One region of the Alishewanella sp. HH-ZS genome, then DNA from elsewhere that is predicted to be linked to it. Evidence: predicted binding sites of a transcription regulator. Region 1 holds the regulator's gene; the other holds the start of a gene.
The links. Region 1 encodes FNR, which switches genes on or off when oxygen is low (the NO sensors DNR and NnrR bind a similar motif). Its sites were predicted from a motif close to TTGATCTAGATCAA; they were not measured.
Positions count from the first base shown of each region.

Region 1 (14,611 bases):
TGCAGCCGGTACCGCAGAGAGATGGCTGCCAATCACGATCAGCGCTGCCAGCAGGTAGATGGCGCACATTAGCGGCACCAGCTTGCTGGTGACATTGGCGATACTTTTAATGCCGCCGATAATCACAGCGCCAATCAACGCAGCGTAGATCGCGCCAAACAACCAGGCATTATCAAAGCCAGTGACGCTTTGTACCTGCACAAAGCCCTGATTCACGTGCACAAAGCCAGCTGAGCCAAAGATCACGGCAATGGAGAAGAATACTGCCAGCGCGCTGCCAAGCCAGGGTAACTGATATTTATCCAGCGCCGCCTTAATATAGTACATCGGCCCGCCGGAGACGCTGCCATCCGCATTAAGCTGGCGGTACTTCACCGCCAGCGTACATTCCACAAATTTGGTCGACATGCCAAGCAGGCCGGCCATAATCATCCAGAAGGTCGCGCCGGGACCACCCAAACTAATGGCTACTGCCACCCCGGCAATATTACCGGTACCAACGGTACCGGATAAGGCTGTGGTCAGGGCTTTATAGGGCGAAATCTCGCCGCTGCTGCCGGCTTCCGGCTTGGCAAATAAGCGCCGGATAGCGTAGCCAAAGCCGCGGATATTAATAAACCCGAGATAAAAGGTAAAAATCAGGGCGCCACTGATCAGCCAGATCATCACCAGCGGGATTGGTACCCCATTAAAGGAAAAGGCATAAAACACTACAGCGGCCAGCTGATTGGTAAAGGCTTCAAAGCTGGCCTGGAACGAGAACTCCGCAGACATATTGCTATCCGGATGGCTATTGACTGTCGGAGCATACCTGCTAACTGTGGCGCTGACAATACAGCAGGCACTGACAGTACCCTGAATGCGATTAACCGCGGATTCAGATAGTTGAGCTAAGCTTTATTGCGTTAAGGTCTGTCAGACCGCGAAATAGGAGAGGGACTATGTGGATAAAAACAGCTTTGCTGACGGTACTATTATTTATGCTGCAAGGCTGCGCCGCCGGTTTAAATGCTACCCCGGCTGAGCAGCGCACTGCCATTAATGAGATGCGGCAGCAGGTGCTAACTGAGTTGTATCGCGAGAAAGCCAGTGCCCGGCCTGAAGTCGCCAGCGCACCGGGCTACGCGGTATTTAGCAATGCCAATGTCAATCTGCTGCTGGCCAGCTTTGGTGGTGGCTATGGCGTGGTGCGTAATAACCGTAGCGGCGCCGATATCTATATGCGCATGGGCGAGGTAGGTGTCGGCTTGGGCGCCGGTGTGAAAGACTTTCGCTTAGTGATGGTGTTTCACACTGAGCAGGCGATGAACCGTTTTATTGAACAGGGCTGGGCCTTCGGTGCGCAGGCGGACGCCGCCGCCAAAGCCGGTGACAAAGGCGCTGCCGTAGGGGCTGAAGCCAGTGTTGATGAGGTGACTATCTATCAGTTTACTGAAGCAGGCCTGGCGTTACAGGCTACCATCAAAGGAACGAAGTTCTGGGTCGACCGTAAGCTGAACTAAGCGCCAGGTTAAGATCGGCTGCGGCCTGTTGTCAGGCCGCAGCCGATCTGCAGCTTAATATTGACTGTAGCTTTGTAAGAACTGGCCCAGGCGGCTAATGGCCTGGGTCAGTTGTTCTTTGTGCGGTAGCGTGACAATACGGAAATGATCCGGTTCTGGCCAGTTAAAAGCCCGGCCATGCACCAGTAATACCTTGTGCTGGCGCAGAAAATCCAGCACAAACAGCTCGTCGTCCTGAATCCGGTATTTTTTAAGATCGATCTTCGGAAACAGATACATCGCTCCCTTGGGGCGCATACAGCTGATGCCATCAATCTCGGTCACCAGTTTGTGCGCCAGATCCATCTGGTCGTATAAGCGCCCACCCGGTACCACCAGCTCATTAATACTCTGATAGCCACCCAGTGCGGTTTGCACTGCATGCTGGCAGGGCACATTGGCACAAAGTCGCATCGAGGCCAGAATATTCAAGCCTTCAATATATTGGCGTGCCGCCTGCTTGGCGCCGGAAATAAATAACCAGCCAATGCGAAAACCGGCGATGCGGTAATTTTTTGATAAGCCACCAAAGGTCAGCATCACCAGATCGTCGGCCAGCGCGGCAGTGCTAACATGCTCAGTGCCATCGTACAGCACCTTGTCGTAGATCTCGTCGCTAAGAACCACTAGCTTATGCTCGCGTGCAACCTGCAGTAACTGACGCAGAAAATCCGCACTATAGACAGCGCCGGTCGGATTATTCGGGTTAATCAGGACCAGGGCCCGGGTTTTTTTGCTGATTTTCGCTTTGATATCATCCAGTGCCGGCAGCCAGTCCTGTTGCTCATCACACAGGTAATGTACCGCCTTACCACCAGCCAGATTCACCGCGGCGGTCCACAGCGGATAATCCGGCATCGGCACCAGCACTTCATCTCCATTATTCAACAGTGCCTGCAGCGACATCAGGATCAGCTCCGAGACGCCATTACCGATATAGACATCATCTGCATCAGCACCGAGAATACCACGTTGCTGGTAGTACTGTGCTACCGCCACCCGGGCCGGATAGATACCCTGTGAGTCTGAGTAGCCCTGTGCTGTTGGCAGATTGTGGATCACATGCTTAAGAATTTCATCCGGCGCTTCAAAGCCAAAGGGCGCCGGGTTACCAATATTCAGTTTCAGAATGCGGTGGCCTTCCTCTTCCATCCGTTTCGCTTCACGTGCCACCGGGCCACGAATATCGTAACAGACCCCATCCAGTTTATTTGACCGTTCTACCGCTTTCATCTTGTTTGCCTGCTTCAGTAAAATATCCATCCAGACAGCTAAAACTGCCTATGGCAGTGTTTCTCAGTACAGAAAAATTTGCAATATTTTCAGGCAATAAAACAGAAAAAAAGCGCAGTTCGAACTTTTTCATCGAATCCTGGCCTCATTGGCGGTAGAATATGCGGCCGTTTTGGTCGTTATTTGTACAAATCCAGTATTAAAGGTGGTGAATGCTCTTAATTCGTAAATTGATTCTGCTACTGTTTTGGCTTTGGGTAGTTATTGCTATCGCCAGCCCTTTTAGTCAGCTGGAACCAATTAAAGAGCCGGAAGCCTTGGAAGAATGGCAGATCCCAAGCCGGCTGACTGCGTTATCAGAAGCGGATCAGAAAAAGCTACTGCAGCGCCTGGCGTATCCGAAAGCAGATATTCCAAAACAGCCATTACCGGACTTTAATGCGATCCGCGACATTAACCGCAAAAAACAGGCCTTTTTTGATTACCTGCGGCCACATGTAAAACGCGAGAACCAGCGTTTACTCTGGTTGCGCGAGCAGCTATTAGATATTGCGGAAAAGAAGCAGAAAAACCTGCGTATCTCGCTGGAAGAATACGCTTTTTTATACAGCCTGTATGAAGAGTTTAAACTGGATGTGGCCGAAACCGATCCCCAGGCGTTGCAGGAGCTGTTAAAGCGGGTGGATATTCTGCCGGAAAGTCTGGTGTTGATGCAGGCTGCCAATGAATCAGCCTGGGGTACCAGCCGCTTTGCGGTCGAGGGTTATAATTTCTTTGGGCAATGGTGTTTCCGGGAGGGCTGTGGCCTGATCCCACAAAATCGTGCCGAAGATCAGTTTCATGAAGTTGCCCGCTTCGATAGCCCGGCGGCCAGTATCCGTAGTTACTTCTACAACCTGAATACCTTTCATACTTATGAGAAGCTGCGGCATATCCGGGCTGAGCACCGCGCTGAGAATAAGCCGCTGCGTGGTGAAGCCCTGGCGCACGGTTTAAGCGCGTATTCTGAACGCGGTCATGAGTATATTGAAGAAATCACTGCCATGATCCGTTTTAATCGCCGTCTGCTGGAAGAGTAAGCAAGCTAGAATTAAAAAGCCCGGTTTTAACCAGGCTTTTCTAAAGCAAAATACTTAAGGTAGATTGCGGCTAAACTAGCTTAGTTCTACCGTCTGATGCACGCTCAGCTCTTCATCATCCTGCTCAAAACCTACCGGCACTGATGGTACGGCCGGTTTATCAAAGGCAGTATCACCATCGCCGTTTAACGGGCTGTCTTTGCTGATGGCTTTAAAATCGAACAAACTGTTATCGGCCAGATGCGAAGGTATAATATTTTGCATCGCCTGGAACATGGTTTCAATGCGGCCGGGGAAGCGCTTATCCCAATCCTGCAGCATTTCTTTTACCACCTGCCGCTGTAAACCATCCTGTGAGCCACAGAGGTTGCAGGGGATGATGGGGAAGCCTTTCGCCACTGAGTATTTTTCAATATCTTTTTCTTTGCAGTAGGCCAGTGGCCGGATCACGATATGTTCACCATTGTCGCTGATCAGCTTGGGCGGCATCGACTTCATCTTGCCGCCGTAGAACATATTTAAAAACAAGGTTTCCAGCATATCATCGCGATGATGACCCAGCGCAATCTTGGTCGCGCCCAGCTCCTTTGCCGTACGATATAAAATACCGCGGCGCAGCCGTGAGCACAGTGAGCAGGTGGTTTTACCTTCCGGGATCTTCTCTTTGACGATCGAGTAGGTGTCTTCAGTAACAATTTTAAAATCGACGCCGATGCTGCTTAAATATTCCGGTAACACTTGCGCCGGGAAGCCGGGTTGTTTCTGATCCAGGTTAACTGCAACGATGCTGAAATTCACCGGCGCAGATTGCTGCAGATTAAGCAGGATATCTAACAGCGTATAGGAGTCTTTGCCGCCGGATAAACAGACCATGATCTTGTCACCTTCGCTGATCATGCCAAAATCAGCAATGGCCTGGCCGACATTACGGCGCAGCCGTTTATGCAGCTTGTTCAGATTATATTGGGCTTTCGCTTGTGCCGCGTGAGACATCATTAACTACCAGACAGAAAAAAGGCGCACATTATACCCAAGGGTGCGCCTGTTCAAAAGAGGCAGAGGCTGGAAGGCTAGGATTTCTCCAGCGGACAGACAAAATTGGCCGGTTTTAAGGCCAGCACATCACAATCCAGACGGTCAATCACATGCTCAGCGGTATTACCGATAATGGCCGCCGATAAGCCGGTGCGGCCGATAGTGCCAATTAATACCATCTCGGCATCAAGCTGCCGTGCCAATTTCGGGATCACATCTTCCGGCATCCCTTCCAGCACATGACATTGCTCTGCCGGGATCTGATGTTCGGCTGCCAGTTGCTTCACGGCATCCTTATGATGTCGCTGCATGGTGCTGTTATATTCCTGCGGATTAAATTCCGGGATCTCGATGGCGATATTAACCGGAGTACCGGGGTAGGCATTCACCAGATGCACCCTGGCATTTAGCATGGCAGCCATTTGTTTAGCTTTATCAATCACCCTGTTATTCAGGGATTTATGATGCTCCTGCTCACTGCCGGCATTAACAGCGGCGATAATATTACCTTGCGCCGGCCAGGCATGCTCTTTTACCAGCAGCACCGGGCAGGGGCATTTGCGCAAAATATGCCAGTCAGTTGGGGTGAAAATCATCGATTTCAGCACATCGTGGTCATGGGTGCCTTTGATCACCAGATCAAAGTTATGCTCCAGCACAGCTTTGACGACGGCTTCGAACGGTCTGTTATGCCAGACCACCTGAATACTGATCTCCAGTCCTTGCGCCTGAGCCTGCTGCAGTAAGCCACTGACCCAGATTTCGCGATCTTTAATCACCGCCTGCTTCATTGCTTCGCGTTCGTCACCGGATAGCATGGTGGTCATCTCATAGGAGAATTCGTATACCGATAAAAACGCGGTCAGTTTACCGCCTTGTTTGCGGCTTAGCTCCAGGGCGCGGTCGAGGGCTTTCTGTTGTTCAGTCGTGGGATCTAATACCACTAAAACATTGTTATAAATCGACATAATGACTCCGGTTACCAGGTTGATGCACGCAATCTGTTAGATTAAGTGTAGTCAACATAACCGGAGTTGGTAGGCTGGCCTTTGTGTTAAATCAACAAAATACCGATTAACACTGACCGGCGAGGTTACTTAAGGCAGGGGCATCTAAAATGGTTATCAGTTTGCCATCCACTTCGATGATCTGATCTTTATGTAATTTACTCAGCAGCCTGCTAATGGTTTCAACGGTTAAACCCAGGTAATTGCCGATATCACTGCGGGTCATGGTCAGGCGGAAGGCTTTGGAGGAAAAACCACGGTTACCGTAGCGCGAGGCCAGATGGTTTAAAAAGGTGGCCAGTTTTTGTTCGGCAGTTTTGCGGTTTAACAGCAACAACATCTGCTGATCAGCCTGGATATCCTGACTCATCAGCCGCATCATCTGCTGCCGTAACTTGGGTAGCTGGTCCAGTAACATTTCCAGGTTGTTAAAGGGGATCTCGCAAATCATGCCGGTTTCCAGCGCTTCGGCGTAGCTCATATGCTGCTGGGTATTAATCGCATCAAAACCGATAATATCGCCGGGTAAATGGAAGCCGGTAATTTGCTGCTCACCTTGCTCGGTCAGGGTAAAGGTTTTAAAGGAACCGGTGCGTACCGCATACAGTGCTTTCAGGGCGGTGCCGCTTTCAAACAGGATATCGCCTTTATGTAACGGTCGTTTGCGCTGAATAATGTCATCCAGCTTGGTCATTTCCTGATCGTTGAGTGAAAACGGCAGGCACAACTGACTAAAACCACAATCCTGACAATTAATCGCCGAGCGTTGCATCGAATAAACCCTGAATTCCCTAATATAGTAGCTAGCTTAAAAAACTAACCTCTGCAAAGCAAGCCATATCGTATAAATGCCGTAGATAGCCAGTATAGCGGCGGTGCTATAGCGAAACCACAAGGCGCTTTTCAGCTGGCGCAGTAGCTGTGCGGCGCCACCAACGGCCAGGATCGCCGGCAAGGTGCCCAAGCCAAAGCTCAGCATCAGCAGGGCACCATGAAAAGGGCTGCCGCTGGCCAGACTCCAGCTAAGGGTCGAATAGACCAGACCGCAGGGCAAAAAGCCCCACAGCAGGCCATACCGATAGGCTTTCGTCGCTGAGTCAAGTGGTAACAGCGCCTTGGTATAGGGCTGGACGCGCTGCCAGAGCTTTTGACCAAGTCGTTCCAACTGCGTCAGGCCAAACCAGAGCCGGGCGATATAGAGTGCCATAGCAACCAGTAAGACGCCTGCCAGCAAGCGTAACCAGAGCATGGAGGCGCCAGCCAGCTGCATTGCGGTCAGACCAAAGTAGCCGACCAGGGCACCAAACAGGCTGTAGGTGGTTAAGCGGCCGGCACTGAGAAGCAGAGGGTAAGTATAACCTGAGTGGCGGCGCTCAGCCGGCACGCTAAGTTGCAAGGCACTGGCAATGCCGCCGCACATTACCAGACAGTGACTGCTGCCCAGCAGGCCGATCAGCAGCGCGGCCAGATAATCAGGGCTCATCTTTGTTCGCGGATGGTTTTGGCTTATCGTCCTCGTCAAACAGGATGCTCAGCCCTTCTTTTTCCAGATCTTCAAACTGTTTCGAGCGCACCGCCCAGAAGAAAATCCAGATCCCCATTGCGACAAAGAAGATGGCTATCGGGATAAGTACGTAAATGATGCTCATTTCTTTAGTAACCTCAATGAATTCGATACCACCAATAACGAGCTGAACGACATACCGATCACTGCAATATAGGGCGAGACAAAACCAGCTACGGCCAGCGGAATAATAATCAAATTATAACCGACAGACCATCCGAGATTTTGCCTTATCACGCTGGCGGTGGTTTTGCCACCTTTGAGCAATGCGGCTAACAGACTCACATCGGGTTTTAATAACACCACATCAGCCTGATTTTTAGACAGATCGGCGCCTGAGTGCACCGCAACCGAAATATGGGCAGCGTTAAAGCCCGGGCTGTCGTTAATGCCATCGCCCAGCATCAGTACCTGCTTGCCTTCGCTAATCAGCTGCTGGATATGCGTCACTTTTTGTTCTGGCGTACAGCCTTTATGCATAAAGTTAAGCTGTAATTCGCTGGCCAGTTGCTCGGCCTGTGATGAGCTGTCGCCGGTTAACATCCCCAATTGATAGCCCTGTTGTTGTAAACTGGCCAGCAGCGCCGGAACTTCCGGCCGTACTCTGTCACTCAGGGTCACAGCAGCTATCGGCTGCTGGTTAATCGTCAGATAGACCATGGCGCCGCTGACAGTGCGGCTTAGCTGACAAAAACTGGCACTGCCGACCCGCACCGCTTGTTGTTGCCAGTACCCGCTGATCCCGGCACCGACACTGACCGTTACCTGTTGCAGCTCTTCGGCAGCTGTCTGATAGGGCGCAAAGGCTCGGGCTATCGGGTGTTCGGAGTAACGTTCCAGATTTGCAATCAGATTCAGTGCCTGTTGCTCAGTGTAAGCCGTGCTTAGCATCTCGACGCTTTCGACACTAAACTTACCTTCGGTCAGGGTGCCGGTTTTGTCCAGTACAATATGGGTGATCTGTGGCAAGGCTTCTAACGCCTGAGCGTTTTTGATCAGTATGCCCTGGCGGTTGAGGCGGGCGAGGGCACAGGTAATGGCGGTCGGCGTCGCCAGGCTAAGGGCACAAGGGCAGGTTGCCACCAACACCGAGAGCGTCACCCAAAACGCGCGATCCGGATTCCACCAGAAATACCAGAGGCCGAAAGTCAGCACGGCAATTACCAGTAAACGCTCGACGAAGTACTTTGCCAACTGATCGGTTTTCTCGACCAGTTTGGGCTTTTGACTCAGGGTTTGTTGTTGCAGCTGGATGATTTGTCCCAGCCGGGAGTGTGCCAGCACTTCAGTCACCTGAATGGTCAGTAAGCCATCGTGATTAATACTGCCGGCCAACACCTGCTCACCGGGCATTTTGCTGATCGGCCGGTATTCACCGGTCAGCATCGATTCGTCAACCGAGCTTTGACCTTCCAGTACCAGACCATCAGCGGGCAGGGTTTCACCGGCCTTTACCAGGATCCGATCACCCGGTTGCAGGCGCCGCGCCGACGTCGCTTGCGGCCCGTTAGCAGTGAGCTGGGTGGCGGTTACCGGCATAATTTTCAGCAAGTTGCTGGTGGCTTCGCGCGCCTGTGCCCGGGCCCGGTATTCAAAAAACTTGCCCAGTTGCAGCAGGAAAATAAACATACAGACTGATTCAAAATAGACTTCACCGGTATGAAAGACGGTGGCATAGGATGACGCCAGATAGGTATACCACAGCGCCAGGCTGACCGGCACATCCATATTCATCTGCCGGGCCTTAATGCTGCGCCAGGCGCTAACCGTAAAGGGCTTACCGGCATACAACAACACCGGTAGCGTTAATAACAAACTGATCCAGCGTAGGTAGCCTTCGTGCGATTTTTCAATGCCGGTGAACTCACCAAAATACAGGCCAAAGGCCAGCATCATCACCTGCATGGTCAGAATACCAGACACCGCCAGTCGTTTCAGGTAGCGGTTCAGTTCCTGCTTAAAGGTTTGTTCTTCCTGATCGGCGACAAAGGGGCTGGCCTGATAACCAAGGGCGGCGATGCGGCTTAAGACCTGGCTTAGTGGCAACGCCTTACTATCCCAGCGCAATAAGGCGCGCTGGGTGGAGGAATTAATCGTCACGCTGGCGATCTGCGGCTGTTTTTTTAGCTGCTTTTCAATTAACCAGGCACAGGCGGCGCAGCTCATGCCGGAGATGGACAATTCCAGCTCGGTCAGCTCGCCCTGCTGCCGGCTGATATCGGCCAGCACCTCGGGCTGATCAAAGTTTTCCAGCTCTGCCGCCAGTTGCGCCGGCATGGCCGCAACCTTAGTCGCTGACTCAGTACGAAAGCGGTAATAATCGGCTAAACCATTCTGGATAATGGTATCGGCCACAGCCTGACAACCAGCGCAACAAAAGGGCTGCGCTGTGCCATCAATCTGCAGGGTAAAACGGTCACCGGTGAGTACCGGCTCATGGCAGTGAAAACATTTCAGGTCGCCCAAGACGCCTATTCCTTCGTACTTAAGGTTAGTTATAACCGAGTTTAATTTCCTGCTCTGCCGGCAGGGTTAGATTGGCTTTTAAGCGCCATTCATTAGAGTCATCTGAGACGGTCAGGCGCCAGCGGCCATTCGGTGTCAGCGGCAGGGTTGCTACGTACAGCAATTCGCCACTACGTTCAGCGTCGACAGCAAAATCCTGCGCTCCGAGAGTCGGATGGTAAAAATCAAGGTGGATCTTGTCACCTAAGACGGCATTTTCGGCAAAACGCACCACAGCACGGTTACCTGCTACCAGTATATGCGCGTCCAGATTCCGCAGGGCAGCTTCGCGATATTTGGCCAGTTGCAGATTTATACTTCTGCCCGCCGCATAATAATCGTCGATCACCACTTCCGGTTTATGCTGTTGCATCACTACTATGGTGTGCACAGCTTTTAATGCCGTAATCACCGGAATGGCAATCAGGATCCAGGGCCAGAGTTGTTTATACCAGGGTTTGGTGTCCAGTTGCATCAGTTACCTCTTTTATAAAACTAAGCCCCGGAACGGGGCTTAGATTCTAACAGAATGCCAGGCTTAGTGTCAGCGCAGGTCTTCCGGATTCGCCAGACGATAGACGTAGGCCGTCAGGATATGTACCTTATCTTCTCCCAGAGTCTCTTTAAAGGCTGGCATCACACCAAAACGGCCGTGACGCAGCGTTTCTTCGATATCCCTGGCAGAGCCACCGTATAACCAGATATTATTGGTCAGGTTTGGCGCGCCAAACGGCAGATTATGCGCCACGCTACCGCGACCATCGACACCGTGACAGGCGGCACACATACCAAACTTGGCTTTACCGGCTTCGGCGTCTTTTTCATTTACCGCACGGCCAGACAGTTGCAGCACATAGGCCGTCATCTCGCGGATACCCTGATCGCCCAGCGCAGCTTCCCAACCTGGCATGGCTGCTTTACGACCGTACAGCAGAGTTTCTTTAATTTTCTCCGGTGTGCCGCCATATAACCAGTCATTATCGGTCAGGTTCGGATAGCCACGCTGACCGCGGGCATCGGAGCCATGACACAGGGCACAGTTCTGCAGGAACAAGCGCTGACCGATTTTCAGGGCTTCGGTATCATAGGCTAGGTCCAGCACATCACGTTTGGCGAACGCCTGGAATACCGGGCCAAATACCTCATCGGCACGGGCATTTTCCACATCCAGCTGCACATGGCGGCCTTCAGCGCGGGCTAATTCCACCGCCTGGCGTGACTCTTCCAGAGATTTAATTCCCTGGTTAGAGCTGGTCCAGTTCAGGAAACCCTTATAGTTACCCAGACCCGGATAGGCAGCCAGATAGAATACCGACCAAATCAGGGTGGCGAAGAACATATAGGTCCACCACTTTGGCAGGGGGTTATTCAGTTCTTTTAAGCCATCCACTTCATGATCGGTGGTTTCGTCTTCCGGCACACCGACATAGTTTTTCAGGTTCCACACCAGCAGCACTACACAAAGTACTAATACTGGGATAGTCAGTACCCAAATCCAAAGATTCCAGAAGCTACTCATGCTCCTTCTCCCGTTTTGAATGTTGTTTTTCTGAATCCGGTTCGTCGTCAAACACCAGGTTAGCGGCCTCATCAAAATCTGGCTTACGCTTCTTGCTGTAAGCCCAGATAACAAAGGCAACAAAGCCAACGAATAGGATCACGGTCAAAATGCTGTGAACTGTTGCAAATTCCATAGCGCTTACTTCAGGGCTGTGCCCAGTGATTGCAGATAGGCAATCAGGGCTTCCATTTCGGTTTTACCTTTCACTGCGTCTGCAGCACCGGCGATATCTTCGTCGGTATAAGGCACACCAAAGCCACGGAAGATTTCCAGCTTACGGGCCGTATATTTACCATCCAGAATATTACGGTCTAACCAAGGATAGGCCGGCATATTGGATTGGGGTACAACTGAACGGGGATCCATCAGGTGCGCATGGTGCCAGTCATCGCTATAGCGACCGCCCACCCGAGCCAGGTCAGGACCAGTACGCTTCGAACCCCACAGGAACGGGTGTTCCCATACGCTCTCACCGGCAACCGAATAGTGGCCATAACGCTCCACTTCGGCACGGAACGGACGGATCATCTGACTGTGACAGTTGGTACAACCTTCACGGATAAAAATATCCCGGCCTTCCATCTGCAGGGCAGTGTAAGGTTTCAGGCCATCGACCGGCTGGGTGGTTTCATCCAGAAACATCAGCGGGGTGATTTGCACTAAGGTACCAAAGCTGATGGCGATAATGGTGAAAATGCCCAGTAAACCAACGCTTTTTTCGACTTTTTCGTGATGATTTTTTGACATTTCGCTCTCCTTAGGCGGCTGCTGCAGCAGGTTGGGCTGCTGGTGTTTTACTGCTTACTGTCTTGTAGACGTTGTAAGCCATCAGCAACATACCGGCGACGACAAAAACACCACCAATAAAGCGCATCAGATAGAACGGCATTGAGGCTTCCAGGCTTTGTACAAAGCTGTAAGTCAAAGTACCGTCCGTGTTAACTGCGCGCCACATCATGCCTTGCATAATACCGCTGATCCACATTGCTACGATGTACAGCACCACACCGATGGTGTGCAGCCAGAAGTGGGTGTTGATCAGTTTTAAGCTATACATGCCGTCTTTGTTGTATACGGCCGGGATCAGGTGATACATGGCACCGATAGAGATCATGGCAACCCAGCCCAGCGCACCTGAGTGCACGTGACCTACGGTCCAGTCAGTGTAGTGTGACAGTGCATTCACTGACTTGATGGCCATCATCGGACCTTCGAAGGTCGACATACCATAGAAAGACAGTGACACAATCAGGAAACGTAAGATTGGATCGGTTTTCAGCTTATGCCAGGCGCCTGACAGCGTCATAATACCGTTGATCATACCGCCCCAGCTTGGTACGAACAGCACCACTGACATCACCATACCCAAGGACTGAGTCCAGTCAGGCAGGGCAGTGTAGTGCAGGTGGTGTGGACCCGCCCAGATATACAGCGCAATCAGCGCCCAGAAGTGGACGATCGATAAACGGTAAGAGTAGACCGGACGACCTGCTTGTTTTGGTACGAAGTAATACATCATACCCAGGAAACCTGCAGTTAACAGGAAGCCTACGGCGTTATGACCATACCACCACTGGACCATCGCATCGACGGCACCGGCATAGATCGAATAAGACTTACCTAAATGCAGCGGGATAACCATGCTGTTGACGATATGCAGCGCGGCAACAGTGATAATAAAGCCACCATAGAACCAGTTTGCCACGTAGATATGGCTGGTTTTACGCTTAATCAGGGTGCCGAAGAACACGATAGCAAAGCTGACCCAAACGATGGTAATCAGAATATCAATTGGCCATTCCAGTTCCGCGTATTCTTTACTTTGGCTCAGACCCATCGGCAGCGTAATGGCCGCAGCCACAATAACAGCTTGCCAGCCCCAGAAAGTAAACATGGCCAGCTTTTCCGCGAACAATCGTACCTGACAGGTACGCTGCACCACATAGTAACAGGTGGCGAATAAAGCACTGGTACCAAAGGCGAAGATCACCGCGTTGGTATGAAGAGGACGAAGACGGCTGTAGGTCAGCCAAGGTGTATCAAAGTTAAGCGCCGGCCAGTATAACTGGGCTGCAATTAACACACCCACCACCATGCCAACAATACCCCAAAGAACGGTAGTGATGGCAAAGAGGCGGACAACGCTATAGTTGTATTCAACATTTAACGGTTTGGTCTGGCTCATGTTGAGTTCCGCTGCAGTTTTGCTGGTTACTAAAATACCACCTGAGGGTGGCCCTTCTTATTATAAGTGGCTACGTCCGCTGCAAGAGCTGATACAGTTGGTTGTACCCACTTTATTTGGCCCGAATGATAAGGCCTTTACCCCATAAAAGATAGGCGAAGCCGCCTATTTTATGATGTAGAACAAAGTTGCTGTTCAATTTTCAGGCAATTAGGCCTGTTGCTGGTTTTTTGCCTGTTGTTAGCGCTAAGATAGCCACTTCTACGAGTTTAGCAGGCATTACCCTGAGATGAAGTTTGCAGCGAAGTTAGTGTTATGTTTCATTTTTTTATTTGTACTGCAGGCTTGTACACCCGCTGCTAATGATAACAGCCAGCTGACCCTGCTGCAAACTGCTGACCTGAGTGTACAAATCAGTCCGGCAACAATACCGGTAGAAAGCCCGCTGACGCTAACGGTGAAAACAAACCTTGATATTCAGCAACTTAGTGGTGAAATTCGCGGCATTTCGATGTATATGGGGCGGATCCCGTTACACTGGCGTAAGGTCAGCGACACAGAGGGCATAATCTGGCAAGCCGAGCTTTTGCTCGGCGCCTGCACCGATCCGCAAATGCGCTGGCAGTTGACGCTGACGATGGCAACCGCAAGCGGTCAGCAGCAACTGCAGCTGATCGATTTTACGTCAAGCTGGTAAGACGTTGACTCAGTCGTAAGGCTGCTGGTTGGTCTAAATCCAGTTTTGCGGTTTCAACACAAACAAACTGCTGATAACTGTTTTCCGCTAAATCCGGCAGCGCTTTGCTGCGTTCCTGCCACGGATTCCAGACCACAGTGGCATCCTGGCCCTGTTGGCTGATGTTTAGCTGCTGTGCGCCGCTTTGTAACAGCAGCTCTGCTG
Region 1 covers NZ_LZEJ01000007.1:70,460-85,070, forward strand. Annotated here, with positions in the region: gene A9165_RS04355 (sodium:alanine symporter family protein) at 1-774, opposite strand, end outside; gene A9165_RS04360 (YSC84-related protein) at 942-1,502, shown strand; gene A9165_RS04365 (pyridoxal phosphate-dependent aminotransferase) at 1,557-2,774, opposite strand; gene A9165_RS16870 (hypothetical protein) at 2,749-2,907, opposite strand; gene A9165_RS04370 (glucosaminidase domain-containing protein) at 2,987-3,853, shown strand; gene ttcA (tRNA 2-thiocytidine(32) synthetase TtcA) at 3,929-4,846, opposite strand; gene uspE (universal stress protein UspE) at 4,924-5,856, opposite strand; gene fnr (fumarate/nitrate reduction transcriptional regulator Fnr) at 5,963-6,667, opposite strand; gene A9165_RS04390 (sulfite exporter TauE/SafE family protein) at 6,704-7,378, opposite strand; gene ccoS (cbb3-type cytochrome oxidase assembly protein CcoS) at 7,368-7,544, opposite strand; gene A9165_RS04400 (heavy metal translocating P-type ATPase) at 7,541-9,925, opposite strand; gene A9165_RS04405 (FixH family protein) at 9,951-10,439, opposite strand; gene ccoP (cytochrome-c oxidase, cbb3-type subunit III) at 10,509-11,483, opposite strand; gene A9165_RS04415 (cbb3-type cytochrome c oxidase subunit 3) at 11,476-11,658, opposite strand; gene ccoO (cytochrome-c oxidase, cbb3-type subunit II) at 11,664-12,272, opposite strand; gene ccoN (cytochrome-c oxidase, cbb3-type subunit I) at 12,283-13,710, opposite strand; gene A9165_RS04430 (hypothetical protein) at 14,021-14,407, shown strand; gene A9165_RS04435 (D-hexose-6-phosphate mutarotase) at 14,391-14,611, opposite strand, start outside.

Region 2 (14,611 bases), on a different contig from region 1:
GGCGCAAGCTAAACGTTCGCGCAGCGCGGCAAAAAACAAAATTTTAAGCATCGGCGCTCTCCCATGCAGATTGGTTCTGCTGCAACTCAGGTTGATATTGATAGTGACCGGATTTACCGCCGGTTTTTTCCAGCAAACGTAAATCGCTAATGGTCATTGTTTTATCTACCGCTTTACACATATCGTAAATCGTCAAGGCGGCGACACTGGCGGCGGTCAGGGCTTCCATCTCGACACCGGTACTGCCGCTAAGCTGACAGCAGGCTTCGATACGGATCTGACCGGCGGCCGCATCCAGCTGAAAATCGACACTGACTTTGCTTAACAGCAGCGGATGACAGAGCGGGATCAGGTCGCTGGTTTTTTTGGCCGCCATAATGCCGGCAATGCGCGCAGTGGCCAGCACATCGCCTTTTTTTAGCAGTGCCTGTTCAATCAGCAGAATTACCTCGGGGCGGGTTTGCACCAGGGCGCCGGCGCGGGCCAGGCGTTGGCTGTCGGCTTTAGTGCTAATATCAACCATCGCCGCCGCACCTTGTTGATCGAGATGGGTTAGGGTATTCATGCGCCGGTCTCCGCAGTAGTACAGCCGCTGGCCGGGCTGTTTTTCAGGTGTGGAATAAAATTACAGGGGCCGGTATGGCCATCCAGCTGTGGCAAAATCAGTTGTTGCATCGCCAGGGTGCAGGCGGAGCCTGAGCCCGGCATCGCAAATACTAAGGTGCCATTAGCCAGCCCAGCTAAAGCGCCGGATTGCATTGCCGCCGAGCTGAGTTGCTGCCAGGATAATTGCCGGAACAGCTCGCCAAAGCCCGGTACCGTTTGATCCAATAACGGTGTGACAGCAGCAACGGTGCAATTATCGGCGGCGTAACCGGTACCGCCATTAATCAGAATAGCCTGTACCTCAGCACTGGCGATCCAGCGGCTGAGCAGGGCGCGCAGCTGATAGAGGTTATTCGGCAGTACCGCACGCTCTACCAGTTGATGACCGGCCTGAGTTAACAGCTGACACAGCAGATCGCCGCTGCTGTCATTTTCCGCTGTACGGCTGTCGGAGACGGTCAATACCGCCAGTTGTAGCGGATAAAATTGCCGGGCAATTTTAGTCATGACATGGTTCCTCCAAAACGGCAGCCTGCAGCAGTGCGCTCAGGCACTGCTGCCACTCTGCCGGGGTATTGGTATTAAATAGTTCAGCCGCGGGCGCCGGACGTACTGTGCAGTGCAGTTTTGCCAGCAGTGCTTTAACTGAGCGTTCACCGGCATCCAGTTGCTGTTCGATCAGGAGCGCCAGCTTGGGGGCGGGGCGCAGCGCCAGTGGCAGCGGCCAATCGCGAAAGCAAACTGCTTGTTCGTTGTCGCCGGGCATTAATAGTTGCAGGCTGCTGGCGCTAAGCAGCGGTAAATCAATCGGCAGTACCAGCAACACCGGCTCCGTACAGTAAGGCAGGGCGGCAGCGATACCGGCCAGCGGTCCCTGACCAGGCCGGAGATCCTGAATATAAGTGGTGCCGGGCTGATTGCGGCTAAGCAGAATTTGCCTGGCGCCGGCTTGCAGTGCCAGTTGCTGCATATGTTGTAGCAAGCTGAGCTTACCCAGGCGCAGCTCGGCTTTATCCTGTCCCATACGACGGGATTGGCCTCCGGCTAAAATCAGGGCGCTAAATGACATCAGTTACTCCGCTAGTCTAGTGTCAAAAACGCGTGTTAGCCGCCAATTTGCGCTAAATGCCGGGTGCTGCCACTGTGCTGCTGTTGCAGTTGATGGCTCTCGGCTTTACCGGCTACTGCTTGCTGCAGAAAGCGCTCCAAGGGCGCACTGTGCTCACTTTGCAGTAAGCTGCGTAGATCCTGATAGCTGTCGGTAAACAGGCACAGATATAACTGGCCTTTGCTGGACACCCGCAGGCGATTGCAATCGGCACAGAAATCTTTGCTGTAGGGCATAATCAGGCCTATGCGGCCCTGATAGTGCGGATGAGCATATTCCAGCGCCGGGCCATCACTCAGGCCTTTTGGCAGTAACTGCCAGCCTTGGGTTTCCAACTGCTGCTGAATGCTGGCGCCGCTTAAATGCTGTCGCTGATAGAAGTTGAGGTTGTCATTGGTGCGCATCAGCTCGATAAAGCGCAGCGACACGTCCTGCTGTTTTACAAAACTAAGAAAATCCGGCAACGCCAACGCATTATGCTGCTTTAACAGCACCGTATTGATTTTGACTTGCTGAATGCCAACGGCTTTGGCTGTGGCGACACCGGCCAGGATGTCGGCCAGTTTGTCCTGGCCTGTAACCAGATGAAAGGTTGCCGCGTCCAGGCTATCGATACTGACATTAACTGCATCCAACCCTGCAGCTTGCCAGGCGGCGGCATCACGTTTTAAGCGATAACCATTAGTCGTCAGGGCGACTTTTTCGATGCCGGGTACGGCCTTACAGGTGGCGATAATTTCCGTTAAATCTTTACGGAGCGAAGGTTCACCACCGGTGATCCGCACTTTGCGGGTGCCGAGGCGGGCAAAGGCAGTAACCAGGCGGCGGATTTCCGGCAGTGTCAGCTCGCCGGCCCGGGAGTCGCAATCAGTGCCATCGGGCAGGCAGTAAGTGCAGCGAAAGTTACAGCTTTCGGTTACGGAGAGCCGTAAATAGGTAAAACGGCGCTGATACGCATCAATAAGCATACTAATGACACCTTTCCAGGTTGGGAGGTGAGGCCGTTTCCCGCCACACCCGGTGGTATTATTACCACGGCACACCGTTCATACCTGCAGGCAGGGTTAGAGCCGGTGGCTTCGGCGTTGTGTAGTAAGCTTAAAGTAGTGAAGCAGCTTTTGTTATTGCCATGAAGGAGCGTTTGGCTACCCCTTTGGGGGTAGCGGATTAGCTTGCCGCGAGCTGGCTGCTCTGCGCTAGTAATGGTGCCAGCTCTGTCGCCGGCACCGCCGGTGAAACCAGAAAGCCCTGACCGGTGTCGCAGCCGGCCGCCAGCAGAAAGTCGCGCTGCGCCTGCTGCTCGATACCCTCGGCAATGACTTCTAAGCCCAATGCCTTGGCCATAGCGATAATGGCCAGGGTGATCTGACTATCACTTTCACTTTGCGGTAAATCGCGGATAAAGCTGCGATCAATTTTTAGCGCATCCAGCGGTAAGCGGCGCAGATAAGATAATGACGAGTAGCCGGTACCAAAGTCATCAATCGACAGCCGCAAGCCCAGGGCTTTGAGTTCCGTCAATACACTTAAGGTATAGTCGGCGTGCTCCGGAATTAAGCAGCTTTCGGTTAGCTCCAGCTCCAGCAGGGACGCGTTGATATCACTTTGCTGCAAAATTGCCCGTAGCCGGGGCAGAAAATCGCTTTCAGCCAGCTGTAATGCCGAAATATTAACTGCCACCGGCAGCGCCCGCTCACCCCAGCGCCTCAGTTGATGACAAACCTGACGTAATACCTGTTCGCCCAATTGATGAATTAGCCCAAGTTTTTCCGCCAGTGGAATAAACAGCGCTGGTGAAATCATCCCCAGCTCCGCATCCTGCCAGCGCACCAGCGCTTCCAGGCCGATAATATCGCCACTCTGTAACGCAAATTTGGGCTGATAATAGACCTGTAGCAGTTGCTGACGCAGTGCCAGGCGCAGGGCTTGCTCCAGTTTTAGTTCTTCTTCATTTTGTAAGCCGCTACTGGCCTGATAAAAACTAAACTGATTACGGCCGGCACTTTTTGCCTGATACATGGCAACATCAGCATGTTTGACTAACAGCTCGGCATTATGACCATCTTTCGGATAAACGCTGATGCCAATACTGGTGGTTAAGAAAAACTCTTGTTCCAGCAACTGCACCGGCCGTTCAAACTGCGAAATCAGTCGCTGTGCCAGCCGCTCCAGCGATTTCACACAACTGACTTCCGGGATCAAAATAGTAAATTCATCACCACCAATACGCGCCACCGATTCTCCTTCGCGCACCGTGGCCTGTAAGCGCCTTGCTACTTCTTTTAATGCCTGATCGCCGGCCAGATGCCCCAGCGTATCGTTAATCCGTTTAAATAAATCTAAATCGAGAAACATCACCGCCAGCGTGTGTTGATGGCGATGGGCATTGGCCAGTGCCAGTTGTAGCCGATCGAAAAACATCCGCCGGTTCGCCAAGCCGGTAAGCTCATCCATATAGGCCAGTTGGTGAATTTTTTCTTCCTGCTGTTTGCGCTCGGTAATATCGCTAAAAATTGACGCATATTGCGTAATCTGGCCATCTTCGGCGCGAATGGCCGTAATGCTGAGCCACTGTGGATAAAGCTCGCCATTTTTACGCTTATTCCAGATTTCACCTTGCCAGTGGCCTTGCTCGAGCAGAGTCTGCCACATGCGGCGGTAAAAATCGGTAGTATGCAAACCGGAGCTGAGCAAGCGTGGGGTTTGACCCATTGCCTCTTCCTTGCTGTAGCCGGTCAGCTTAGTAAAGCTGGGATTCACCGACTGAATAAAGCCATGCTGATCGGTGATCATAATGCCGTCCATCGACGCATCAATCACTTTATGTGCCAGCCGTAAATAGTCGGCCGAAGTACGTAGTGCGTTATCGCGATCGCGTAGCTCCGTTTTTAGCTGTTCAATATAGGCATATTCAACATTGCGCAGAATGGCACTAAAAGACAGTAAACCACAAATATTGTCATCTTTGGTGACGCCAAGATGACGAATGCCATGCTCGGTTAACTGTTCTACCGCTTGCAGCAGCGTCAATTCCGGCGCTACCGTTAGTAGTGGTCGGCTGGCCAGCTCGCCTATTGATGACACGTCACAGTTCTCTGCCAGTAAACGCACCAAATCGCGTTCAGTGACCAACCCGTAATCATCAGCGCCAAAGCAAATAATGGCGGCGTCAGCGCGGTGATGGCGCATTTCCGCCACTGCTTCAGCCAAAGGCAAGGCGGCAGCCAAATGCAGCGGTGCCTTGTCAACACAGCTGCCAACGTCCCGAAAGCGCAGATAAAATTCAATTTTTTGCTGGCGGATAATATCGCTTTGCGTCAGTAACCCTATCGGCCGTTGTTGTGGGTCCACTACCAGCAAGCGGCGGATATTATGATTCAGCATTAAACTGGCTGCACCGCTAACCCGGGTCAAACCACTGGCACTGATCACCGGTGATGACATCACTGAGCCAACCTTGATCTCTGACGGTTTGCTGCCGGCAAAGTCTAGTTTCCGGGTGTCAGCTTCGGACCAGATGCCAGTGATCTGACCTTGCTCTTCTACCAAAATACAGCTGACGCCATGGCTGCGCATCAGCTTTGCCGCTTGTTGCAGGCTGGTTTGTGGCGGGCAGGTTAGCAAGGGCTTTTTAATCAGCTCAGCGATGGTCGGCTCGGCGTCGGTATTTTCAGTACCTAATAACAGCTCAGACATAGATTGCTCAATGTAGCAGTAAGATGGCGGTAGTATAAAAGTATCAGTTTAAGGGTTATTGATCTGGAACAAGGCTGCTTAAGAAGTGAACACAGAGATTGGACTGACCAGTATATGAAGAAAGAGTGATTTAGTCAGCTGGTGAAGCTTGCGCTGGATCAATGCAAGGTGAAAATAGCCGGTTAAAATCGGCGCCCTGATCCTGACTGAGACCCTATTGATGTTTAAACCTGAACTCTTATCACCCGCCGGCAGTTTAAAAGCAATGCGGCTGGCCTTTGCCTATGGTGCCGATGCCGTTTATGCCGGCCAGCCACGTTACAGCTTGCGGGTACGCAATAATGAGTTTGATTTAGCGGCGCTGGAGACAGGGATCAACGAAGCCCATGCCTTGGGTAAGCGCTTTTATGTGGTCGTGAATATCGCACCACATAATAGCAAGTTGACCACCTTTGTCCGCGATATGCAGCCGGTGGTGGCGTTAAAGCCGGATGCGCTGATTGTGTCTGATCCTGGCGTGATTTATTTGCTGCGGCAGCATTTTCCGGAGCAGCCGCTACATTTATCGGTGCAGGCCAATACTGTTAACTGGGCGGCGGTAAAGTTCTGGCAAACGCAGGGGGTGGAGCGGGTGATTCTGTCACGCGAATTATCTGTCGAGGAAATTGCTGAAATCCGCCGTGAAGTGCCGGAAATGGAGCTGGAGGTCTTTGTGCATGGCGCGCTCTGTATGGCCTATTCCGGGCGTTGTTTGCTCTCGGGTTATATCAATAAGCGGGATCCGAATCAGGGCACCTGTACTAACTCCTGCCGCTGGCCCTATCAGGTGCATGCCGCAGTAGAAGATGAGGTCGGGCAATTTAAGCCGATCAGTACCCCGGCGCTGCTGGAAGAGCAAGGGCGGCCCGGTGAACTGATGACCATCGACGAAGATCTGCATGGCACCTATATTCTGAACTCAAAAGACTTACGCGCGGTTGAGCATGTGCAGGCGTTAACCGCTATGGGCGTGCATTCCCTGAAAATTGAGGGCCGCACCAAGTCACCTTATTATGTTGCCCGTACCGCTCAGGTGTATCGCAAGGCGATTGATGATGCGGTGGCCGGCAAGGCTTTTGATAGCAAGCTGTTAAGTGAATTGCAAGGCATGGCTAATCGTGGTTTTACGGAGGGCTTTTTACGTCGCCATAAGCCACAGGAGACGCAAAATTATGCTACCAGTCACAGCGTGGGTGAGCAGTTACTGGTTGGCGAGTTTATTGGTGAGCAAGATAGCGAGGGCTTTGCGTTACTTGAGGTGAAAAACCAATTTGCGGTTGGTGATCAGCTGATTTTAATGACGCCACGGGGCAATCAGCCGTTCCGACTTGAAGCATTGCGTAATCAGCAGGATCAGGATCTGCTGCTTGCGCCCGGTGCCTGTTATCAGCTAAAGGTAAAGCTGCCGGCACAGGTTCTATTGCAGCATGCGATGTTGCTAAAACAGCTACCCGTTACTAGTGCGGCAGCAGCCGGTTTAGCAACAGAGATTGTCTGAGATGACGGCCGTTATCGAGGTAAGTTGCATTAATTGCGATATGTGTGTGCCGGAGTGTCCAAACGAGGCCATTAGCATGGGGCCGTTGCATTATCAGGTGGAACCATCGCGCTGCACCGAGTGCGTTGGGTTTTACGACAAACCGACCTGTATTGAAGTTTGCCCGATTGATTGCATCGAAATAGTCAGTTAACACTGTGCTTGCATTGGTGTAGTGCGATGTCTAATATGTGGTAATCAACAGGCAGCAGTTAGCCAAACCATGCAAGCACGCTTTAGTACCGAGGAAATTTTCCGGCAATTAGCCGATGTGTTAACACAGAGCGGCTATCCGGATTTTTTACCCACCTTGGTACAGCGGCTGGCCGAAATTCTTGACGTTGAATACTGCCTGATTGCCGAAGCCTCAGCGACCTCAACCGAAGCCCGCACCATAGCGCTGTGGGGCCAGGGCCAACTGCTCGATAATATCACCTACCCGCTGAAAGGCACGCCCTGCGAAACCGTGCCGGAGCGCGAGCCCTGTTTGTATCAGCAGGGCGTATGTCAGGCGTTTCCGGACGATAAGTTGCTGGTAGACCTGGGGGTTGAAAGTTACCTTGGCATGCCTATTCTGAATACCAGTGGCCAAAAGCTGGGTATCTTAAGCATTATGGCGGCCAAGGCTTTGCCGCGGCCGGATATCAGCCGTGAGGTATTGCGTATCGCTGCAGCTCAGGTCGGTGCCGAGCTGGAGCGCAGCCAGAGTGAGCGCTTTATTCGCAAACTTACCTATCGTGATGCGGTCACCCAGTTGCCAAATCGTGCCCATTTGCTGGAAAAGTTGCAAAATTGGCCGAGAGTCGATGGCAACAGAGCCGGTTTGGGCATAGCGCTGATTGATATCAGCCGGTTTAAGGAATTAAACGATCTCTTTAGTTTTAAAGTGGGCGATGAAATCCTGACTGCTGCCGCCAAGCGGATGCGCGATGATTTACCAGAGAGCTGCTACCTGGCGCGCTATTCTGCCGATCAATTTGCGCTCTTAAGCCCGGTGTATTCAGTCCGTGAGCTGGAGCAACTGTGCCGGCAGGTACAAAAGCTGTTTATGTGGCCCTTTCATTGTGCCGGCAGAGATTTCGCGCTGAATGTGAATCTGGGCTGCGCCCTGGTCACTGCCGAAGAGCTGAATGGCCCGGAATTGCTGCGTTTTGCCAGTATTGCACTGGCCGAGGCAAAAAGCAGTGGTAGTGGCTTAAAGGTGTTCGAGCCTTCAATGAGCCAGGCGCTTAGCGAACGGCAAAAGGTATTAGAAAAGTTTATGCTGGCGCTACGCAGTGGTAAGCTCAGTTTAAACTATCAACCACAACTGGATTTGGCGAGCGGCCAGTTGTCAGGCGCAGAAGCACTCTGCCGTTGGTACGACGATGAATGGGGTTGGGTCAGTCCGGATACCTTTATTCCGCTGGCCGAAGAGCGTGGCCTGATGCCGGAGTTGGGAAATTGGGTAATGCAAACTGCCTGCCGACAGCTGAATCTGTGGCAGCAAAAAGGCTATCGTTTGCCGGGCCGGTTATCGGTCAACGTCTCGGCCCGCCAGCTCGATAATGAGCAATTAGTCAGTGACTTTGCAGTCTGTAGCAGCGGTATTGCGCCCACCCAGATTGAACTGGAAGTGACAGAATCGTTGATTATGCGTAATCCGGAGCAGTCACTGCGGCAAATGGCCGAGCTGGAAGCGATGGGCTTTAGCTGGGCCATTGATGATTTTGGTACTGGCTACTCTTCGCTGGCTTATCTGACCCGTTTTCGTGCCTCCACGCTAAAGATTGACCGAGCCTTTATCAATAATATCCCCGGTGATCACCATCATAATATGGTGGTAAAAACCATTCTGGCGATGGCAAAAAGTCTGGATATGCTGACCATTGCCGAAGGGGTGGAAACGGCAGAGCAGGCGGCTTATCTGTTGCAACTCGGCTGTGCCCGTGCACAGGGCTACCATTTTGGTAAACCGGTACCGGCCGATCAGTTTGCTGAGCGTTGGTTAAAGCCTCTTGCTGCAAAGACCACTGCTTAACGCCTTACCGAAGTTAAGTTATTTTTAAAGCGCACTACTCTGGCTACAAAGCTGCTGCAGTACCGGCAAGGCCGGATGGGCGTTGTCACTGCGATAGGCCAGGGCAATGGTGCGCTCCAGCTGCAGGCCGGCAATCGGTTTTAACGCCACATCACTACGCTGCAGTAAGCTGTCAAAATCCGGTACCAGCGCACACCCCACGCCGGCCGACACCAGGCCCAGCGCATACTCTATGGTTTGAATATCAGCACGGATCGCCGGCTGAATATTGCGCCGGCTTAGCTGCGGATACAGTAGATCCCAGGCATCACAGGGCGTACGTTTAATCAGTGGCAGGTCCTGAAAATCGTCCAGCGTCAGCTGCGATTGCAGGCTGAGCGGCCAGGCCGGTGGCAATGCCAATAAATAGCGGTCGCGCCAGATCGGTTGTAATACCTCCCCCCCTTGTTGCTGCGCCGGGGTAATAATCCGTGCGTCGCAAGGCGCATCCGGCTCGACCAGGTGCAGCTCCAGCCCCGGTACCTGCTGGCTAAACTCACGCAGCAGCGCACTCATTCGTTCGACGCCTAAGGCGCGAATTAAACCGAGGCGAAAACGCACCTTCGCGGCCGGGGCCTGAAACGAGGCTTTTAGCGAGGCTAGCTGCGCCAGTAACTTACCGGCATGGCCATACAGCTTATCGCCTTCCTCCGTTGGCGTAACCCCTTTGGGCAGGCGCAGAAATAAACTCACTCCCAGCTCCTGCTCTAACTGCAACAGGGCCGCCGATAACGAAGGTTGGGCGACACAGCATTGGCGCGCCGCGGCGCTGATGCTGCGCTGTTCATAGACCGCAACAAAGTATTTGAGTTGGCGAATATCCATAGTTAAAAGCTATAGCATCTACAGAATTAATATATTTTAACTTTATATCAGGCCGCAGTAGAGTGAGCAACAGAGTAAGACGTTTTGGCGTTAACTGTCGGTTATTACAGCGAATGTCAGGCGTTTCCCATGACATAATGAGGTGTAAGATGGCGCGTCCACAATTTGATTGGCAAGATCCGTTTCAATTCTCCCAACTGTTAACCGAAGAAGAGCGGCTCATTCGTGATACCGCCCATCAGTATTGTCAGGAACGCTTACAAACCCGGGTGTTAATGGCCAACCGCGAAGAACATTTTCACCGTGAAATTATGAATGAGCTGGGCGAACTCGGCTTGCTTGGCGCGACCTTACCGGAAAAATATGGCTGCTCAGCTGTTAACTACGTCAGCTATGGCCTGGTCGCGCGCGAAGTGGAGCGGGTGGACAGCGGTTATCGCAGTGCCATGAGTGTGCAATCCTCGCTGGTGATGCATCCCATTCATGAATACGGTACCGAAGCACAGCGCATGAAATATCTGCCCAAGTTAGCGACCGGTGAGTGGGTCGGCTGCTTTGGTTTAACCGAACCGGATGCCGGCTCCGATCCGGCCAGTATGCGCACTACCGCCAAACGGATTGACGGCGGTTATCTGCTTAACGGCAGCAAGATGTGGATCACCAATAGCCCGATCGCCGATGTGTTTGTGGTTTGGGCTAAGCTGGACGGTGAAATTCGCGGCTTTGTGCTGGAAAAAGGCATGGCCGGTTTGTCGGCACCAAAAATTGAAGGCAAGTTCTCATTGCGCGCCTCCATTACCGGTGAAATCGTGATGGATAATGTCGCCGTGCCGGAAGAGGCTTTATTACCCAATGTCAGTGGCCTGAAAGGCCCCTTTGGCTGTTTGAACAAAGCCCGTTATGGCATTGCCTGGGGGGCGCTGGGTGCGGCCGAGTTCTGCTGGCATGCGGCGCGGCAATATACGCTGGATCGGATCCAGTTTGGCCGGCCACTGGCGCAAACCCAATTAGTACAAAAGAAACTGGCCGATATGCAAACCGAGATTAGCATTGGCTTACTGGCCTGCTTACAGGCTGGTCGCTTAATGGATGCCGGTTTGCTGCCACCCGAGACCATTTCGCTGATTAAACGTAATTCCTGTGGTAAGGCACTGGAGATTGCCCGCATCGCCCGCGATATGCACGGCGGTAATGGCATTGCCGATGAATACCATGTTATTCGCCATGTGATGAACCTCGAGGCGGTGAATACCTACGAAGGTACCCATGATGTGCATGCGCTGATTCTGGGCCGTGCCCAGACCGGCTTGCAAGCCTTTAGCTAAGCCGGAGGCCAGCATGACCGAAGCCTTGCACCCCTGGTTGCAGGGGTTTTTGGCGCGCATCGAACAAGGCGCCTTACCCACACCACACTGGCCGGACAGCCTGAGCGATAGCGATCTGTACCGGCTGTGGCACAGCCAGCTTTGTAGCCGGCTGCTGGATTTACAGTCGCGCTTACTGCAAGCCAAAGGCCAAAGTTTTTATACCATTGGCAGTGCGGGCCATGAGGCTAATGCTGCGGTGGCCGCTGCGCTGCGCCTGAGCGATCCGGCATTTTTACATTACCGTAGCGGCGCCTTTTTTATTGAGCGTAGCAAGCAGCTATCTGGCAGTACGCCGCTGTACGATATGTTATTGTCGTTTTGTGCTTCCAGTGAAGACCCGATCTCCGGCGGCCGGCATAAGGTGCTGGGTAGCCTGGCACTGAATATTCCGCCGCAAACCAGTACCATTGCTTCGCAATTACCGAAAGCGGTCGGCACTGCCTTTGCCATTGATCTTAGTAAGCGGCTTGGCCAGCCCGGTAACTGGCCGGAAGATGCGATAGTGGTTTGTAGCTTTGGTGATGCTTCGGCCAACCACTCGACGGCACAGGGCGCCATTAACTCAGCCTGTTGGGCGGCCTATCAGCATGTGCCGCTGCCGATTTTGCTGGTCTGTGAAGACAATGGCCTGGGGATTTCCACCCCGACACCGCAAGGCTGGATCGAACAAAGCCTGGCTGAGCGGCCAGAGCTGCGCTACTTTGCTGCTGATGGCAGTGATTTAGCCGAAACACTGCGCGTCGCCAAGGCGGCCGCACACTATGTCCGCAGCAAACGCGCACCGGCGCTGCTGCATCTATCGACGGTACGCTTATTTGGTCATGCCGGCGCCGATGCGGAAGTGGCCTATCGCAGCAAACAGCAAATTGAAACCGAGCTGGAGCAGGACCCGTTATTAGCCAGCAGCGGCATGCTACTCAGTCGTGGTATCTTATCGCAGGCCGCGCTGTTACAAAGTGTGCAGCAGTTGGCGGCGCAAATTGCCCGCGTGGCTGCTGTGGCCAGTAGCCGGCCCAAACTGACCAGCGCTGCCGCCGTAATGGCCTCGATTGCGCCGAGTTATCCCGCTTTACCGACACCGCCATTGCCGCTGCCAGCTGTGCGACAGGCGTTGTTTGCCTATGATCAGCATAACCTGGGTAAAGGCCAGCATTTAGCCAAGCTGTTAAACTGGGCGCTGCACGATCTCTTTGCGCAATATCCACAAACTCTGCTATTTGGCGAAGATGTCGGCAAAAAAGGCGGTGTTTATGGCGTATCACAGCATTTGGTCCATGCATTTGGCGCCAACAGGGTGATTAATACTCTGCTCGATGAGCAAAGTATTCTCGGGCTGGCGATTGGTCTGGCGCAGCAAGGCTTTTTGCCGATTCCGGAAATTCAGTTTCTGGCCTATGTGCATAATGCCGAGGATCAGATCCGTGGTGAAGCGGCAACGCTGCCGTTTTTCTCCAATGGCCAGTACCATAATGCGATGGTGATCCGCATAGCGGGTCTGGCCTATCAGCGCGGCTTTGGTGGTCACTTTCACAATGATAATTCCTTTGCTGTGTTTCGCGACATTCCGGGCATTATTCTGCTCTGTCCGTCTAACGGCGCTGATGCGGTGCTGCTGCTGCGCCAGGCGGTTCAGCTGGCCTACCAGCAAAAGCGATTGGTGATCCTGCTTGAGCCGATCGCGCTCTATATGACGCGGGATCTGCTAAACCCGGGCGATGGCTTATGGCTTTGCCAATACCCAGAGCCAGATCAGCCGTTGCCTGCGCTCGGCGAGCCGGCAGTGTATGGTGAGGGGGAGCAGCTGGCGGTCATTAGCTATGCCAATGGTTATTACTTAAGTCGCCAGGCGTTAGCGGAATTACCGCAGCAAACAGCGGACATCCGTTTACTTGACCTGCGCTGTCTGGTGCCGCTGCATATCGATGCCATTATTCAGGCGCTTGGCCCTTGTCGCAAAATTCTGCTGGTGGATGAATGCCGCCGGCGCGGTTCACTCAGCGAAGAGCTGTTTACACTGCTACATGAAGCGCGGCCCGGGTTGTATCAGATCCAGCGTATTACCGCTGAAGACAGCTTTATTCCACTGGGGGCAGCCGCCTATCAGGTACTGCCATCGAAAGCGCAAATCAGCGCTGCCATGCAGCAGTTACTCACTGCGGAGGTGTTAGTATGAGTGGTAAAAAAACCGCCGTCGTCGTTTGCCCCGGTCGTGGCAGCTATAACCGCACTGAGCTGGGCTATCTGAAGCAGGTCGCCGCCGACAGTAGCTGGCTTAAGCAATTTGATGCGGTGCGGGAGCAGCTCGGGTTAAGCACGGTAACGGCACTGGATCAGGCGCCGGCCTTTAGTAGTCGCGAGCATTTAAAAGCCGAGAATGCGGCAGCGCTGATTTATAGCTGTGGTATCGCTGATTTTGCGGCCATTGATCGCGAACATGTGGAGATCGTGGCGGTAACCGGCAATTCTATGGGTTGGTATACTGCGCTTGGCTGTGCCGGTGTCTGGCAGGGTGACAGTCAGATGCAGCTGGTCACCGGTATGGCGCAGCTGACGGCCGAGGCGGCCGGGGCGCAGTTTATCTATCCGCTGGTTAATAGCGACTGGCAGCCCGATGCCGCAAAGCAACGCGCTGTAGCAGAGCAGCTATGGCAACATCAGGGTGCGCTCTTTATGTCGATTGTGTATGGCGGTTATGCGGTGCTGGCCGGCACACAGCAGGCGGTGCATGCCGCGATGCAGGCCCTGCCGCCCTGTGATGAGCGTTTTCCGCTGTTATTACCCGGCCATGCCGCCTTTCATAGCCCCCTGATGCAACCGGCCTCAGATCAGGCGATGAGTCGCTTTGCCGAGCAACTGTTTCACCCACCGCAACTCCCGCTGATTGATGGCCGCGGCCAGATTTGGCCGGCTGGTTTAGCCCAGGCCGCGGCACTAAAAGCCTATACCCTTGGCGATCAGGTCTGTCAGACCTATCACTTTAGTAAGGCTATTGAGGTAGCAGTAAAAGAGTTTGCGCCGGATCACCTGATCTTACTGGGCCCTGGCAGTAGCCTTGGTAGCGCCGTCGCACAAAGTCTGATTGCGGTTAACTGGCACAACTGGCAAAGCAAAGCCGATTTTAGTCTGGCGCAGCAGGCAGAATCCCCCTTTGTCATTAGCATGGGATTGGCGGAGCAACGCCGCTTAGTCAGTTCATTGGCCTAAGGTCGTACAGCGGGTCAACAGACTCGCTGCTACACTTTATCCCGCACTTAACGCCATTAAACGCAGCACGGATTTTCTGCGCTTGAAAACATACAAGCCTGTATGTATATTGTTAAGCAAACCAGGGCAGGTAAAACCTACCATTGATTAATTCTTCCATCTGCAAGGGC
Region 2 covers NZ_LZEJ01000002.1:64,237-78,847, reverse strand. Annotated here, with positions in the region: gene A9165_RS01565 (MoaD/ThiS family protein) at 1-51, opposite strand, end outside; gene moaC (cyclic pyranopterin monophosphate synthase MoaC) at 44-565, opposite strand; gene A9165_RS01555 (molybdenum cofactor synthesis domain-containing protein) at 562-1,113, opposite strand; gene A9165_RS01550 (molybdenum cofactor guanylyltransferase) at 1,106-1,675, opposite strand; gene moaA (GTP 3',8-cyclase MoaA) at 1,711-2,682, opposite strand; molybdenum cofactor riboswitch at 2,675-2,811, opposite strand; gene A9165_RS17175 (EAL domain-containing protein) at 2,882-5,410, opposite strand; gene yegQ (tRNA 5-hydroxyuridine modification protein YegQ) at 5,631-6,947, shown strand; gene A9165_RS16550 (YfhL family 4Fe-4S dicluster ferredoxin) at 6,949-7,140, shown strand; gene A9165_RS01530 (sensor domain-containing phosphodiesterase) at 7,210-9,006, shown strand; gene A9165_RS01525 (LysR family transcriptional regulator) at 9,031-9,870, opposite strand; gene A9165_RS01520 (acyl-CoA dehydrogenase) at 10,020-11,195, shown strand; gene A9165_RS01515 (thiamine pyrophosphate-dependent enzyme) at 11,209-13,410, shown strand; gene A9165_RS01510 (ACP S-malonyltransferase) at 13,407-14,441, shown strand.
Region 2: the regulator FNR is predicted to act here: its motif matches at 5,469-5,482, upstream of yegQ (tRNA 5-hydroxyuridine modification protein YegQ).